One region of the Cupriavidus oxalaticus genome, then DNA from elsewhere that is predicted to be linked to it. Evidence: predicted binding sites of a transcription regulator. Region 1 holds the regulator's gene; the other holds the start of a gene.

Region 1 (7,708 bases):
TGGCGAACCTCGCGGTTCGCCATGCCGTGGTTGGCTCGGGGGAAAGACGTGCCTCAGGCCGACTTCGACAGGCACTCCTTCATGTACGCCTTGTATTCGTCGCCCTTCTTGCCCTTGCCTTCCTTGCTGCAAGCGGCCATCTTTTCCTGCTGGGTCCTGGGCGTCGCGTCCGGCTTGGCCGACAGGCATTGCTTCATGAACGCCTTGCGCTCGTCCCCCTTCTTGTCGCCGGCCTGCGTATTGCAGGTCTTCATCTTTTCCTGCTGCGCGGTGGGAGCTTTGTCCTTGGCGGGCGCTGCCGGCGCCGACGCCGACTGGGCGAAGGCCACGGATGCCAGCAGCGGGGTGACCAGCGCGCACATCGCGATCAGTTTCTTCATGCTTGCTCTCCTTGGTGTGGAAAACATCACGGCCGCACGGTGTCAGGGCTGGCGGCGGCCTTGTCATGGGCTCGATGCCCATTACAGCACAAAACGGCAGACTGGACGCTGGCGTTGACGGCGGGGGAAGCCGCCGTTGTAAGCAATTGAAAACGCGTGCGCGGGCAACCAGCCCGCTCAGAGCAGGCGGCCCTGGCCGCGCGAGACCGCATCGGCCTGCATCGCGGCGCGCTGGCGGTCCATGAAGTCACGCAGCGTGTCGATGCCGCGCAGGCGCAGGATGGTATTGCGCACCGCGGCCTCGACCAGCACGGCGAGGTTGCGGCCGGCCGCCACCTGGATCTTGACCATGTGGATCGGCAGGCCCAGCACGTCGAGGTATTGCGAATCGAGCGGCAGGCGCTCGAACTCGCCGTCGTTGCGGCGCACCAGCTGCACCACCAGCTTGATCTTCATTTTCCGGCGCACCGCGGTCTCGCCGAAGATGGTCTTGATGTCGAGCAGGCCCAGGCCGCGCACTTCGAGCAGGTTCTGCAGCAGCGGCGGGCAGCGGCCCTCGATAAAGTCCGGCCCCAGGCGCACGAAGTCAACCGCGTCGTCAGCCACCAGGCCGTGGCCGCGCGAGATCAGTTCGAGGCCCAGTTCGCTCTTGCCCAGGCCCGATTCGCCCATGATCAGCACACCCATGCCGAGGATGTCGAGGAATACCCCGTGCATGGTCACGCGCGGCGCGGAAATGCGCGACAGATACAGGCGCAGGTGGTCGATCACCGCGGCCGACGACACCGGCGTGGTGAACAGCGGCGTGGAAGAGCGCGTGCAGCGCAGCTCCAGGTCCGGCGGCGGCTCCATGCCGTCGGCCACCACCAGGAAAGGCGGCTCCAGCAGGATCAGCTCGCCCATCTGGCGCTTGCGGATATCGTCGTCCAGCCGCTGATAGTAGGTGATCTCGGGCTTGCCGAGTACCTGGATGCGGTTGGGGTGGATCAGGTTCAGGTGGCCCACCAGGTCCGCGGCGGAGGTGGCTTCGCGGGCGAATTCGACGTCGAAGGCGCGGTCCGCACCTTCCAGGCCGGCCACCCACGAGAGTTTGAGGTCGGCTGCGTTGTCGTCGAAGATGGACTGGGAGGTGACGCCGGTGAGTTCCATGCGGGTATGACGTGTGGGGCGGTGTGCCAGGCGCTGCGCCTGTCCGGTCTGTGCCGGCCCGTTCAGGACGATCGGTGAATCAGGGATGCCATTCGGTCAGCAGCTGGTGCACGGCTTCGGAAGTGGGCAAGGTCGCCAGCCCTTCGCGCATGTCGCGGTCCGACAGCAGCTGCGCGATCTCGGACAGGATTTCCAGGTGCTGCTGCGTGGCCTGTTCCGGCACCAGCAGGAAAATCAGCAGCGACACGGGCTTGCCATCGGGCGATTCGAACGGGATCGGCTCGGCCAGGCGCATGAAGGCGGCCAGCGGCTGCTTCAGGCCCTTGATGCGGCCATGCGGGATCGCCACGCCGGCGCCGAGTCCGGTGGAGCCCAGCGACTCGCGCGCGAACAGGTTGTCGGTCACGGTGGCGCGCGCCACGCCATGGTTGTTCTCGAAGAGGAGCCCGGCCTGCTCGAACACACGCTTCTTGCTGGTGACGCTGACGTCGAGGGTGATGTTGCCGGGTGGCAGCAATTTGGCCAAACGATTCATGGGCGATGCGCAGGATTTCAGTTAGCGGGCGGATCCGCCGTTCCGCGGGGCAGTGTGTGGCTCGGAGGCTGCCGGTCGCCGGCAATGCCGAGGCGTCCGGCCATTATAGAGCAGCGGCCTCCCTGTGATTGTGCAGCGCAGCGCCGCCCCGGTTGGCGTCCGCACCTTAACCGGGCGCGGGCGGGATGCGGCTCTGCATGTATGGCGCAGCATACACCCTGCCGCGGCCGTTGCGAACACTCCGTCTCAAACGGGTGACGAGCCTTTGCTCGGGCGCCACAGGCGCAAAAAAGCCGCGCTATGCGCGGCTTGCCTTGTTCAGTCTTGATTCAGCGGCCCTCTGCGGGGCCACCGGGCACGCTCATTGCTGCATCTGCGCTGCGGCCATCTGGTACTTGACCGCTTCGCGGTCGTGGCCTTGCACGCGGTCCTTGTAGCGCAGTACCTGACGGTCCAGCTTGTCGACTAGTGCGTCGATCGCCGCATACAGGTCTTCATGATGCGCTTCAACGAAGATGTCCTTGCCCCTGAGATGTAGATTGATTTCCGCATATTGCCGCCTGTCCTTTTCCTTGTGATTGTCGACAGAGAGCAGCACGCTAACGCCAATGACCTGATCGAAATGCCTGACGATTCGCTCCAGCTTCGTTTCCACGTACTCACGCAACGGCGGCGTGATGTCAAGGTGGTGTCCACTGATCTTGAAGTTCATAGCGCTTCTCCTTCTGAAAGAGCCTCACCAGGCAGGCGGTGGGCTCGGCTACAAAGACTTGCGGAGATTCACTGCGGGGATCTTCAGGGCTTCGCGATATTTGGCAACGGTGCGACGTGCGACAACGAAGCCTTGCTCACCCAGCAGTTCGGCGATGCGACTGTCGGAAAGGGGATTCCTCGGGTCTTCGGCTCCTATCAGTTGCTTGATCAAGGCGCGGATGGCCGTTGATGAAGCCGCGCCACCGGTTTCGGTGGACACGTGGCTGCCGAAGAAGTACTTCAGTTCGAAAGTACCCATCGGCGTTGCCATGTATTTATTGGTCGTCACCCGGGAGATGGTTGACTCGTGTAATCCCAGTGTATCGGCAATCTCCCGCAAAACCAAGGGGCGCATGGCGATTTCGCCGTGCGTGAAAAAGTTCTTTTGACGCTCGACAATGGCCTGTGAGACACGCAGGATCGTGTCGAACCTTTGCTGGATATTCTTGATCAGCCAGCGTGCTTCCTGCAGTTTCTGCTGCAGGCCCGCGGTACCCGACTCGCCTTTCGCGCCGCGCAGGATCTGCGCGTACATGTCGTTGATGCGCAGCCTCGGCATCACATCCGGATTGAGCTGCGCGATCCAGCCGCTGCCGCTCTTGCGCACGAACACATCGGGCACCACAAAGTCGGCTTCGGGGCGGCTGTAGGCGTGGCCCGGATAGGGCGCCAGCGAGCGGATCAGTTCGTGAGCGGCCTTGAGTGCAGGCTCGTCTACCTGCAGGGCTTTTTTCAGGCGCGTGTAGTCGCGCACCGCCAGCAGCTCGAGGTGGTTGTGCACGATGTTCAGCGCCAGTTCGCGCTGCGGGTGCTGCAGCCGGCGCAATTGCAGGCCCAGGCACTCGGCCGCGTTGCGCGCGCCCACGCCCGGCGGGTCGAAGCTTTGCAGCAGCGTTAGCATCGCCTGCAATTCCTCGATCTCGAACTCGAGTTCTTCCGGCAGTTCGGCGCAGATCTCTTCGAGCGTTGCACCGAGGTAGCCGTCGTCGTCGAGCGATTCGATCAGGAAGATGGCCAGGCCCTTGTCGCGCACCGAGATCTTCAGCGGCGTGAGCTGTTCCATCAGGTATTCGCGCAGCGTGGGCTCGGCTTCGCGCAGCTGCATCGGCGTCTTCTCGTCTTCGTCGCCTTGCGGGCGGCGCGCGAAGTCGTCCAGGCTCCAGTCGCCGCCATAGTCTTCGCCGCCATTGCTGTCGCCGTAGCTGTCGTCGTCGGCCGCGCCATCGCTGCGTGCCTCGCCGTTGCCTTGCGGTTCGGCGGGTGCCGGCGCCGGCGCGCTCTGCACGTTGACCGAACCATCGGCGGCCACGCGCAGCGGGCTTTCGATCCAGTCGTTCTCGCGTTCGAGCAGGGGGTTTTCCGTGAGCGCCTGTTCGACTTCCTGCTGCAATTCCAGCGTTGAAAGCTGCAACAGCCTGATCGACTGCTGCAGTTGCGGTGTCAGTGCCAGGTGCTGGGAGAGGCGGAGCTGTAGCGACGGTTTCATGCGACCTATTTTATGCGCATCTTTCCGTCGTTGGAACGGAAATTGCTATCGATGTCGCGGCTTGATCGACGCCGGCAGTGGGCTGGCCCATATCGAGATCATGGGGCCGAAAGCGGGGAGAATCAATGGCCTGCCGCTGCGGGCAGGCGGGTACATCACATGCGGAAGTTTTCGCCCAGGTAGACGCGCCGCACCGATTCGTTGGCGATGATCTCTTCGGGCTGCCCGGCGGCCAGCACGGTGCCTTCGCTGATGATGTACGCGTGGTCGCAGATGCCAAGCGTTTCGCGCACGTTGTGGTCGGTGATCAGCACGCCGATGTTGCGCGCCTTCAGGAAGCTGACGATGCGCTGGATCTCGCCCACTGCGATCGGGTCCACGCCGGCGAACGGTTCATCCAGCAGGATGAAGCGCGGCGACGAGGCCAGCGCGCGCGCGATTTCCACGCGGCGGCGTTCGCCGCCGGACAGCGACAGCGCGGGGTTGTTGCGCAGGTGCGCAATCTGCAGGTCGTCGAGCAGCGCGTCGAGCCTGCGGTCGATCTCGGCCTTGGCCAGCGGTTTGCCGTTTTCCACCTGCAGCTCCAGCACGGCGCGGATGTTTTCCTCGACGTTGAGCTTGCGGAAGACCGATGCTTCCTGCGGCAGGTAGGACAGGCCCATGCGCGCGCGCTCGTGGATCGGCAGGCCGCTGATGTGGTCGCCGTCGAGCACGATATCGCCCTCGTCCAGGTTCACCAGCCCCACGATCATGTAGAACGAGGTGGTCTTGCCCGCGCCGTTGGGGCCGAGCAGGCCGACCACTTCGCCGCTCTTTACGTCCAGCGAGACATCCTTGACCACGGTGCGCGAGCCGTAGCGCTTCTTCAGGTGGCGCACGACCAGCGTGCTGCCGCCTTCGAGGACGGCCGTGGCTTGGACGGAGGGCTTTTCGGCGATGGTGGCGGTATCGGTCATTGGCACAGTCTGGCGTTCAGCGTTTCAGGCGAGGCAGCGAGCCCCCGCCCGGCGTCAGGGTTTGTTGGCGGGCGCGGGCGCCGGCTTCAGGTCCAGCGGCGAGCCGCTGGCCGAACCCTGCGCATTCGGGTCCTGCCGCGGCGACAGCACCGCGCGCACGCGGCCCGACGGATTGGCGGCCGAGGTGTTGTCGCCGCCGCCGGCAGCCGTGTAGAACTCCTTGCGGCTGTCGTAGGTCAGCACCGCGCCGCGGATCTCGTCGAGCATCTTGGCGCCCTGCAGGCGCGCCATGCGCGCATGGCCGATCAGCTTGGACAGCTCCTGCTTGCCGTCGTATTCGATGCGGTCGCCCCAGCCGTCGATGTACTCGTCGACGCCTTCGCGCTTCTGGCGGATATAGGCCTGCTTGCCCGGCTTGGAGGTGGCCACCGCGAACTGGTAGCCCTCGGGGTCGGTGCGCAGTTCGGCCGCATCCGACTTCAGGATCATCGTGCCCTTGGTCAGCACCACGTTGCCGGTCAGCGTATAGATCTGCTTGACGTCGTCGTAGCTGGCGTTGTCGGCCTCCAGCACCATCGGCTTGTCGCGGTCCGCGCGCTCGGCCAGCGCGGGCTGGGCCAGCAGCAGGCCGAAGGCCATGGCCGCGGCGAGCAGGGCCGGGGCGGCGTGTCGACGGGACGAAGTCGTCAGGGAAGCAGTCATGTTGGCAGCAGTGGCTAGAGGGCGTGGTGGTGCGGGTTATGCAGATCGGGCGGGTCGTGCGGGACGGGCAGGGCGCGCGGCGGCATGGCCGTTGCCGGCCGGGCGGCCGCGCGGACCGGGTCAGGGCCCCGGCGTACGGCCAGGGGATGGCCCGGTGACGATGGTGCCGCGAACGTTGCCGAGCAATTGTACTTCGCGGGTGACGTTGTTGAAGATCAGCCCGTTCGCGGTCATCACCGAGGGGCCGCGCGTCAGCTTCACCGGCTTGTCGGTCTTGACGATGTCGTCGTTGACCAGCAGCTGGAAATAGCTCGACGCGGCGGTCAGCTGCGGATCCTTGGACGGGTCGGCGCCTTGCTGGCGCAGGATATGACCGTTGCCGTACAGGTCGATCACAGAGCCTTCCGCATTCATGCGGCCCAGGTCGGCGCGTGCCGTCACCGGCGGCCTGTCCGGTTCGTAGGCGCGCAGTGCGGGGCGCGTGACCTCGTAGGTCTGGTCGTCCTCGAAGTGGACCATGCGCTCGCCCGTGAAGCGGATCTTGGTGCTGCCGTCCTGCGCCAGTTCCGTGGCCGAGAAGCGGTCCATGAAATAGTCCGGCTCGTGCTTCTTGGCCGCCTGCGTGTCCTGGCTTTCCCTGGGCGAGTTGATCTGCACCAGCCAGAAGGTGCTGCCGGCGACGATGGCCATCAGCAGCAGCGGCAGCAGCCGCATGACGATGCCACTGAGGGAGGCGATGAGTGCCTGCATGGTGTGCTTGTCGGTGTGCTTGTCGGTGCTTCTCGCGCCCCGTTCAGATAACCTTGGCGCGGGTCAGGTCGTGGATATGCAGCGCGCCGGCCAGGCGGCCGTCGTCGTCGACCACCAGCAACTGGTTGATGCGGTTGGCTTCCATGACCTGCACCGCCTCGACGGCGAGCTGGTTCTGGTTGACCACATGCGGGTTGCGGTGCATGACCTCGCCGATGGGAACGGTCTTCCAGTCGCGCGGGGTTTCCAGCAGGCGGCGCAGGTCGCCGTCGGTGAAGACGCCGATGGCATGGCCGTCGGGATCGACCACCGCGGTCATGGCCATGCCCTTGCGCGTGATTTCCATCAGCGCCTGGGCCAGCGGGGTGTTCTCGCGGACACTGGGGACTGCATTGCCGGTGCGCATGACGTCGTGCACATGGGTCAGCAGCTTGCGGCCGAGTGCGCCGCCCGGGTGCGAGCGGGCGAAGTCTTCCTCGCCGAAGCCGCGCGCGTCCAGCACCGCCACCGCCAGCGCATCGCCCAGCGCCAGCGCGGCGGTGGTGCTGGCCGTCGGTGCCAGGTTGAGCGGGCAGGCTTCCTTTTCCACGCCCGCGTCCAGGTGCGCGTCGGCCAGCTTGGCGAGGTTCGACTCAGGATTGCCGGTGACCGAGATCAGCCGCGCGCCGATGCGCTTGACGATCGGGATGATCGACAGCAGCTCGCCGGTCTCGCCGGAATTGGAGAAGGCGATCAGCACGTCGTCGCGCGTGACCATGCCCAGGTCGCCGTGGCTGGCCTCGGCCGGATGCACGAAGAACGCCGGGGTGCCGGTGGAGGCCAGCGTGGCCGCCACCTTGCGCCCGATATGGCCGGACTTGCCGATGCCGGAGACCACCACGCGCCCGCTGCATTGCAGGATCATCTGCACGGCGCGGGCAAAGTCGTCGGTCAGGCGGCCGGAAAGTGCGGAAACCGCATCGGCTTCGGTCTGGAGTGTGTCGCGGGCGAGCCGGAG
Region 2 (7,708 bases), on a different replicon from region 1:
TCGATGTTTCCAAAATTCACGACAACGCCAAATTCTCGTCGTCCCCGCGGAGGCGGGGACCCAGCGACTTGTTGTCCCCCTGCGGGGACTTCAAAGACGCTGGATTCCCGCCTGCGCGGGAATGACGGTGGTCGTTTTCATGTCGTCGTGAATTGGGGAAAGCTCAGTAATGCCGTGCGCGTGCCATGCGCGCCATCGCACGCAACCCAGCAAGTATCCGGGAATGACGCCCACTCGAGTTGACAATCCGGGGCACTGGATTGACGGTTTGGGGCAGGGCAATCGTCGACAAACGGGAAGCAGATCCGCGCCGCGCGCCGATCACCGGATCAGGCCGCGGCGCGGTTCCATTTACGCTGTCGCCGCCGCACGCGGCCGCGCCACTTCGGCGTGCGGAGCGCCTGCGTTGTCGGCATGCAGGGTGAAGTTGAAGCGGATCAGCGAGAACGGCTTGTTGACACCCAGCGCCTGCATCGCGGCCGCGTCCGCGACGCGCGTCACCGGGGGTACCAGCCCTTCGCGCGTGGCGAAGGCAAAGTCGTCCCACAGGTAGGGATCGCCGTCGATATTGATCTGCGTGGTCAGCTTGCGGTGCCCCGGCGCCGAGACAAAGAAGTGGATGTGGGCCGGGCGCGTGCCGTGGCGGTCGAGCTTTTTGAGCAGCCGGTCGGTGGCGCCATCCGGCGGCACGCTGTAGCCGACCGGTACGATGCTGCGCAGGCGATAGCGCCCTTCGCTGTCGGTCACGATGGTACGGCGCAGGTTGAAGGCGCTCTGGGTCGGATCGAAGTAGGAGTAGTTGCCCATCGAGTTCGCATGCCAGACCTCCACCTTCGCATCGCGCAGCGGCCTGCCGGTGCCGTCGAACACCTGCCCTTCCATTACCAGCACCTCGCCGTCGTCGGTGCCATCGTCGAGCCGCGCCTCGCCCTGCGCGACCGGCGCGCCGGCCACGTACAGCGGCCCTTCGATGGTGCGCGGCGTGCCGCCGCTGATGCCCGCCCGCGCCTCGGCCTCATCCATGCGCAGGTCCAGGAAGTGGTCGAAGCCGAGCCCGGGCGCGATCAGGCCGAGTTCGCCGCTGCGGCCCGCCTCAGCAAGGTAGTTGAGGCCGGCCCAGAATTCTTCCGGCTGGATATCGAGGTCCTCGATCATGTAGAACAGGTCGCGCACCATGCGGTGCACGATTGCGGCGATGCGCGGGTTGGCATCCTGGCCGGTGGTCTCTTCGATGCGGTTCAGTACGGCGTCGATGGCGATCTTTTCCATGTTTGTCTCCGATGGCCTTGCGGGGGAAGTGGCAAGAGTGGAAATGGTGGGGAGCTGCGGTTCAGAGCGAGCGGAACAGCGGGCTGCGGGTGGCCTGGCTCGCATCGGCCGCCGACAGGAATTTTTCGGTGAAAATATCTTTCTCGAACAGCCGGCCCTGCATCAGCGTGGCAATGCAAGCCTCGATCATCGGCGGCGGCCCGCACAGGTAAGCGCGCCAGCCGCGGAAGTCGTGGCTGAAATGGCGGGCGGCCAGGTCGTGGACATAGCCGCGCTCGCCGGCCCAGTCGCTTTGCTCGGGCTCGCCGGAAAGCACCGGCAGGTAGGTGAAGTTGTCGTGATGCTGCGCCAGTGCCTCGAACGCTTCGCGGTAGTACAGTTCGCTCGCGTTGCGAGCACCCTGCACCAGCACGATCTCGCGCGGGTCGCCGCACGCCAGCAGGTCGAGGATCATCGAACGCGGGCTCGACAACCCCGAGCCGCCCGCCATGAACACCAGCGGCCGCGGGTCGCTCTTGCGCACGAAGAAGCGGCCCAGCGGGCCAGAGAGCTGCAGACGCTCGCCTGCCTGCAATTGCTCATGCACGTAAGTGGTGACGCTGCCGCCGGGGACGAGGCGGATGTTCAGCTCGATCTCGGCCGCCGTGGGCGCGCTCGCAATCGAGAACGCGCGCGGCGTGGCCTCCTTGCCGATCCACACGTTGACGTACTGGCCGGGCTGGAACTGCAGCGGCTCGCCGTCGATGCGCAGGAACACGCCCTTGATGGTCGGCGTGAGCGCCTCGATGCGCACCACTTCGGCGGTGAAGTCCGTCAGCGGCAGGCATTGCGCGTCGGGGTCGGGCTCGATGTCGGCCTCGATCACCATGTCGGACACCGGCGTGGCGCAGCAGGCCAGGCACTTCGCTTCCTCGCGCTCGAAATCCATCAGCGCGAACGGCGATGCCTCGCCGTGGTCGAGTTCGCCTTGCAGCGTCTGTACCTTGCAGGTCCCGCACAGGCCATGGCCGCAGGCATGCGGCAGCCACACGCCGGCGCGCAGGCACGCATCGAGCACGGTCTGGCCCGCTTCGATGTCGATGGTCTGCCCGAGGGGCTCGATGGTCAGTTGGTAGGTCATGACAGCCTCCGTAATACCGTGGGCGCGGCAGCGTCAGTTGCAGGAGCCGGCAATGCCGCGCAGGCCGGGCGTGCGCAGGCGCAGCAGCGACTTGTGCCCGAGCCCGTTGGCCACCAGACTGGCGGCGGTGTCCGGTGCGAAGGGCTCGCCGCCGCGCAGCCACTGCGCCTGCGTCCAGTCGATGGCGGCGCCGTCCGGATGGGCGGCCAGCAGCGGCGCGATGACGTCGCTGACCATGGCGCCGAACGGCAGGTCGGGCGGCAGCGGCAGCGTGAACGGGCTGCAGAACAGCAGGTGCTGGTCCCAGCCGAAGTACACGAGCTGGTTGCCGTGGAAGTTCCCGATGCGGTCGCGGGTCTCGCCCGCATAGCCGGGATTCAGTGCAATGACTGGCATGGTGGTCTCCGGTGTGCTGTTCAGTCGTGTCCGTGGCCGCAGCACGGCGCGCCGCCGCCCTGCTCCGCAGCCTGCGCGCCTGCGGCGCCGGTCCAGCGCTGCCAGTTGGCGCGGTCCTGCGAATCGGCGAAATCGCCGCGGTCGGCGGGGCTCAGGTGATACCAGTCCAGCACCTCGGGCAGCGTCGCGCCGCCGCAGTTGCCCTGGAAGATCTGGTGCACCGGCAGCCACGCCTGCACATACTTCTCGGGCTCGTCCAGGAAGATGTCGCGGCAGCCGTCCGAGCAGAAGTGGTAGTGGTCGCCGTCATGCTCGGCCTCGCGGTAGCAGATCTGCGTCGGATCGTCGGGCTCGGTGAAGGCCATCGGGATCTGGCACACCTGGCACAGCATCGGCAGGCCAGGGTTGTACCAGCGCTGCCCGGTCTGCTGTTGCTGCTGCCAGTAGTCGAAGCGCGGCCGATAGTGCTTGTCGAAGCTGTCGGGATACTTCTCGGCGAGCCAGGCCATCTCCGACGGTTCGGGCACCCAGGTGTGGATTGCCGCGGCGTGGTTGAAGTTGTAGAAGATCGACCAGGCGATGTGCGACAGGTGGTCCTTCTCCTTCGCGGCCTGCTCGTGGTACCTGGGCATGCGGATGCCATAGCGCGCCAGGTCGGCGAACAGCGCGCCGCCGTTCTGCTCGAAGTAGATCTCCCACGCCTCCTTCCAGCTCATCACGCGCTTGGGCAGCATGTAGTCCATCATCATCGCCACCAGCGTCAGCAGGCGGTAGCCGCGCCAGAACCACTTGTCGATCCACTTCTGGATGATCGGGCGGTTGGCCGGGTCCTGCTCCAGCATGAACTTCACCACTTCCAGCCCGAGCGTCATGTGGCGCGATTCATCGGACTGTGCGGAAAAGCCGAAGGTCACGGTAGCCATGTCGCCGTTGTAGGCCGCGCCCGACATGAACGGCATGAACAGCAGGTTGGTCAGCACGTATTCGAACGAGAACGAGATGGCCGTGATGAACTCGAACGGCCCTGCCGTCATGGCGTCCTCGAAATACGACTTCGGCACCGACAGATACCACAGCCGGTCATGCAGGTGGCGCCAGTCGGCAAAGCCGTTGAAGTACTTGTTGTAGTGGCTGATGGTGTGGATCTGCGTCTGGCAATGGCGCAGCTCGTCGATCGACTGCATCTGGCACGCCACGCGCGCGCCCACGCCACGCAGGTTGCGCCCGGCCATGGCAAAGCCGCGGTGCGCGGCATACTCCAGCGGCGACACGCCGGTCAGGAACAGCTTGAGCGCGTTGACGTAGCGCGCGTCGGTGACATTGAGCTGGCCGTTGTTCTGCTGGAACGCGTCGATGATCGCGTACAGCTTGCGCTCCTTCTCGGACTGGAATTTCCAATACGCGTCCATGGTCAGGCGGAACGGGTCTTCCCAGCCGTTCCAGTCGTGGATCACGATGCCTTCGAACTGGTCGTGCGGGAACACGGCATCCATTGGCTGGTAAGTGGTTTCCCAGCCCAGGTCGCGCGTCAGCACGGCGTACTTTTCCTTGAGCGACAGCTTGGGCCGGGCGGCCTGACGGGCGGCTGCGGCGGTTGCGGTGACGGTGGTCATGTGCTTGTCTCCTGATGTTCGGACCCGGGGCTCAGTGCCAGGCCAGCACGAACCGGTCTTCGGTTTCGTCGATGTTGCCGGCCAGCGAGATCAGGCCGAGCTGCAGTTCCTGCACGTCCCACGCGCGCCCCATGCGTTCTTCCACGCTGGCGCGGTTGATTTCCAGGCGCCCCGGCGCGTCGATCTTGACCATGGCCGGATAGCGGTTGACGGTGGCATGCGGGTTGTCGGCCTCGATCGCGTCGATGACGGGACGCATCTCTTCGTTGGCCTGCAGGGCGATAAATACAATCTGTGCGGTCATGGCGTGCTTTCCTGGTGTCATGCAGCGGCGGCTACGGGGGCCGGCGTGGGAGATGCCGTGTCGGCGGCGCGGACCAGCCCGAGCCCCGCCAGGCGCCTGGTCAGCGCGGCAACCGCTTCGCCCAGTGCCGCATCGGCGTCGTCGGCGAACAGGCGGCGCGCCAGCGGCGCCAGCGCGTGCTGGAAGCGGTCGAGCCATGCACAGGCGAAGCCTGCGATCACGCCGGCGTTTGCGGGCGATTCCTGGGCCGCCGTCCTGACCGTTGCGTCAACCCAGCGCGTGGTTTCTGCGTACCAGGTGGTCATGAAGTCGGTGACCAGCGAGAACGCCGGGCTTTCGACGGACAGGCGCGCATCCAGGCGCTGGTAGACCAGCGGGTAAAGCAGCCCGTCCATCACGAGGTTCTGCGCCACGTGCAGTTCGAACCAGTCCTCACGCACGATCAGGTCCTCGATCGCATGGCGCAGTGGCTGCCAGGCCAGGTCCTCCATCCATGCCGTCTTGGCGGCATCGACCGCCGCCCTGTCGCCGGCCAGCAAGCCGATGCGGGTCAGGTACTGCGCAATGCCAAGACGATCCATGGTCTGGAACATGGCCGCCTCGGTGATGGCCGAGCCGAAGCCATAAGCCGTGATGGCGGCGTTGTTCATGTTGGCTGCCCACTCCACGTGGCGCAGGGGCACCACGCCCAGCGTCAGCAGTTCGCGCAGTTGCGCCGGCAGCGACGCCAGCAGGCCGCGCTTCTCCACGAACTCCAGGTTCTTCTCCATCGTGTCTTGCTGGCGCGCCCGTGCATTGACGTAGCTGCCGTAGTAGAACTGGCGCGGATCTTTCAGCGCATACCAGTCCTGCATGACCACCTGCGTGCGGCGCGCGTCGTAGAGCTCGTATTGCGGCTGCCACAGCGGCCGGTAGTGGAAGCTGGTTTCGGGCTGCAGGTCGTACATCGCCTCCTGGTAGCGCGTGGCGGGCTTGTCGGCGCCAAGGCGCCGTTGAAGATTGGCGAAGGTCTGGCGGATCGGGCTGACGCTGTCCGTACGGATATCGATTTGCATGATGGTTGCTCCTGTCTCCCTTGTGGTGTTCTGGTGTTCGGCTTGTCCGTGGCTCAGGCCACGGTATCGCTCCATTTATCGCGCTCATGTTCCAGTGCGCGGCCCAGCAGGTGCGGCACCGCGATGGCGCACTGGGCGGCGCAGAACGCCGAGAACTGGTCAGGGCGCATGACCAGCTCGACGTAAAGCGCGGGGTCGCCGAGCGAGAACTCGAACTCGACCCACTGCTCGTCGCGCGCGGTCACGCGGACGTAGGGCTGGGCGCGTCCGCGGGCCGGCGACGTGGACTGGGCAATCAATGCGGTCATGTCTCGCTCCTGCTGCGTTGCACACCGATGGGTGCGTGCTGTTTTTGGTGAGAGGAGATATAGCGAAGGCCGTGCCACCGGCTGCAAAGCCGCGTGCCGCAACGGATTGCGGGAAAGCGGCAGGCGTTTCCATGGCGCGCTCGCTTGACGATTTGATGAGGTGAAAAAGCCGGTTTTCACCAAATGATCAAATCCGGTGGTACTGCGCCGCACCATGCAGTCGGCACCGTCGTCGGCCGTTGGCCAAGCCCCCGATCGCGCGTGTTAGGCTACGGAAAAACCGAGGCTCAGGACGTTCCCCTCCGGATCGATTCGCGCCCGCAGGCATTCTGGAGATGGAGATGACCGCGCCCCCCAAGCAGCCACAGTTCGACCTGGCTTCGCTGCTGACGATTGACCCCAAGGCCGCGCAGATCCGGCTGGGCGATTCGCGCATGGTGCTGATGCACACCGAGGCCCTGAGCTACCTGCGCAAGGAGATCCTGGATACGTTGGGCCTGGAACGCGGCAAGGGCCTGCTGATCCGCATGGGCTACGCGCAGGGCATGCGCGACGCCGAGATGGTCAAGCGCGAACGCAAGGATGAACTGGAGACTTCGCCTGACGATGCGTTCCTGCTCGGGCCACAGCTCCATATGCTGGAAGGCGTGACGCGCGTCGACCCGGTCCGGCTGGAGATCGACCGTGACACCGGCCACTTCTATGGCGAATTCCTGTGGCAGGACTCCTGGGAAGGCGAAGCCCCCTACAACGAGGAACTGAGCCGTGAGGAAGGCGGCTGCTGGGTGCAGCTCGGCTATGCCTCGGGCTATAGCAGCACGTTCATGGACCGGCTCGTCATCTATAAGGAAACCGAATGCCAGCGCCGGCTCGATGCACTGTGCCGCATCGTCGGCAAGCCGGCCGAGGAATGGGACGACCCCGAATACCTGAAGTACTTCGAGCCCGACTCGGTCATCAGCGACCTGCTCACGCTACAGCAGGAAGTCAGCACGCTGCGCGAGACGCTGTGCGGCGCCAACCAGGGCAACCTGATCGGCCAGTCCCCCGCTTTCCGCGAAGCCTTTGGCCTGCTGTCGGCCGCGGCGGACAGCCATATCACGGTGCTGCTGACGGGCGAAACCGGCGCCGGCAAGGAGATGTTTGCGCGCTGGCTGCACGACCACGGGCCGCGCGCCGAGCAGCCGTTCATTGCAGTGAACTGCGCGGCGATTCCACACGAACTGATCGAATCCGAGCTGTTCGGCGTCGAGAAAGGCGCCTACACCGGGGCCCAGCAGTCGCGCCCCGGCCGCTTCGAGCGCGCGCACGGCGGCACGCTGTTCCTCGACGAGATCGGTGACCTGCCGCTGTCGGCCCAGGTCAAGCTGCTGCGAGTGCTGCAGAACGCCGAGGTCGAGCGCCTGGGCGGCGTCGAGACGCGCAAGATCGACGTGCGGCTGATTGCGGCCACCAACGTCAACCTTGCGCAGGCAATCCGGCAGGGCCAGTTCCGCGCGGACCTGTTCTACCGGATCAGCACCTACCCGGTGGCGATCCCGGCCTTGCGCGAACGGCGCGAAGACATTGCGGAACTGGCGCAGGCATTTATCCAGCGCTTCAACGCGTGCTACCAGAAGCAGGTGCGCGGCCTGAGCCAGCGC

What was found. The regulator sigma-54, encoded in region 1, starts transcription at its own class of promoters, with help from an activator protein. The targets are predictions, from matches to a motif close to TGGCANGNAANCTGCTTT.
Region 2: a site for sigma-54 is predicted at 6,125-6,142, ahead of JTE92_RS06355 (phenol hydroxylase subunit). Genes of this name have one in related genera too.

What each region holds. Positions count from the first base shown of each region.
Region 1 covers NZ_CP069812.1:330,346-338,053, forward strand. Annotated here, with positions in the region: gene JTE92_RS13885 (PsiF family protein) at 54-380, opposite strand; gene hprK (HPr(Ser) kinase/phosphatase) at 558-1,529, opposite strand; gene ptsN (PTS IIA-like nitrogen regulatory protein PtsN) at 1,609-2,064, opposite strand; gene hpf (ribosome hibernation-promoting factor, HPF/YfiA family) at 2,426-2,776, opposite strand; gene JTE92_RS13905 (RNA polymerase factor sigma-54) at 2,825-4,303, opposite strand; gene lptB (LPS export ABC transporter ATP-binding protein) at 4,459-5,259, opposite strand; gene lptA (lipopolysaccharide transport periplasmic protein LptA) at 5,314-5,961, opposite strand; gene lptC (LPS export ABC transporter periplasmic protein LptC) at 6,082-6,711, opposite strand; gene JTE92_RS13925 (KpsF/GutQ family sugar-phosphate isomerase) at 6,755-7,708, opposite strand, start outside.
Region 2 covers NZ_CP069811.1:1,437,523-1,445,230, forward strand. Annotated here, with positions in the region: gene catA (catechol 1,2-dioxygenase) at 352-1,269, opposite strand; gene JTE92_RS06330 (NADH:ubiquinone reductase (Na(+)-transporting) subunit F) at 1,331-2,389, opposite strand; gene JTE92_RS06335 (phenol hydroxylase subunit P4) at 2,423-2,785, opposite strand; gene JTE92_RS06340 (aromatic/alkene/methane monooxygenase hydroxylase/oxygenase subunit alpha) at 2,806-4,398, opposite strand; gene JTE92_RS06345 (MmoB/DmpM family protein) at 4,430-4,702, opposite strand; gene JTE92_RS06350 (aromatic/alkene monooxygenase hydroxylase subunit beta) at 4,720-5,757, opposite strand; gene JTE92_RS06355 (phenol hydroxylase subunit) at 5,811-6,065, opposite strand; gene JTE92_RS06360 (sigma-54-dependent Fis family transcriptional regulator) at 6,407-7,708, shown strand, end outside.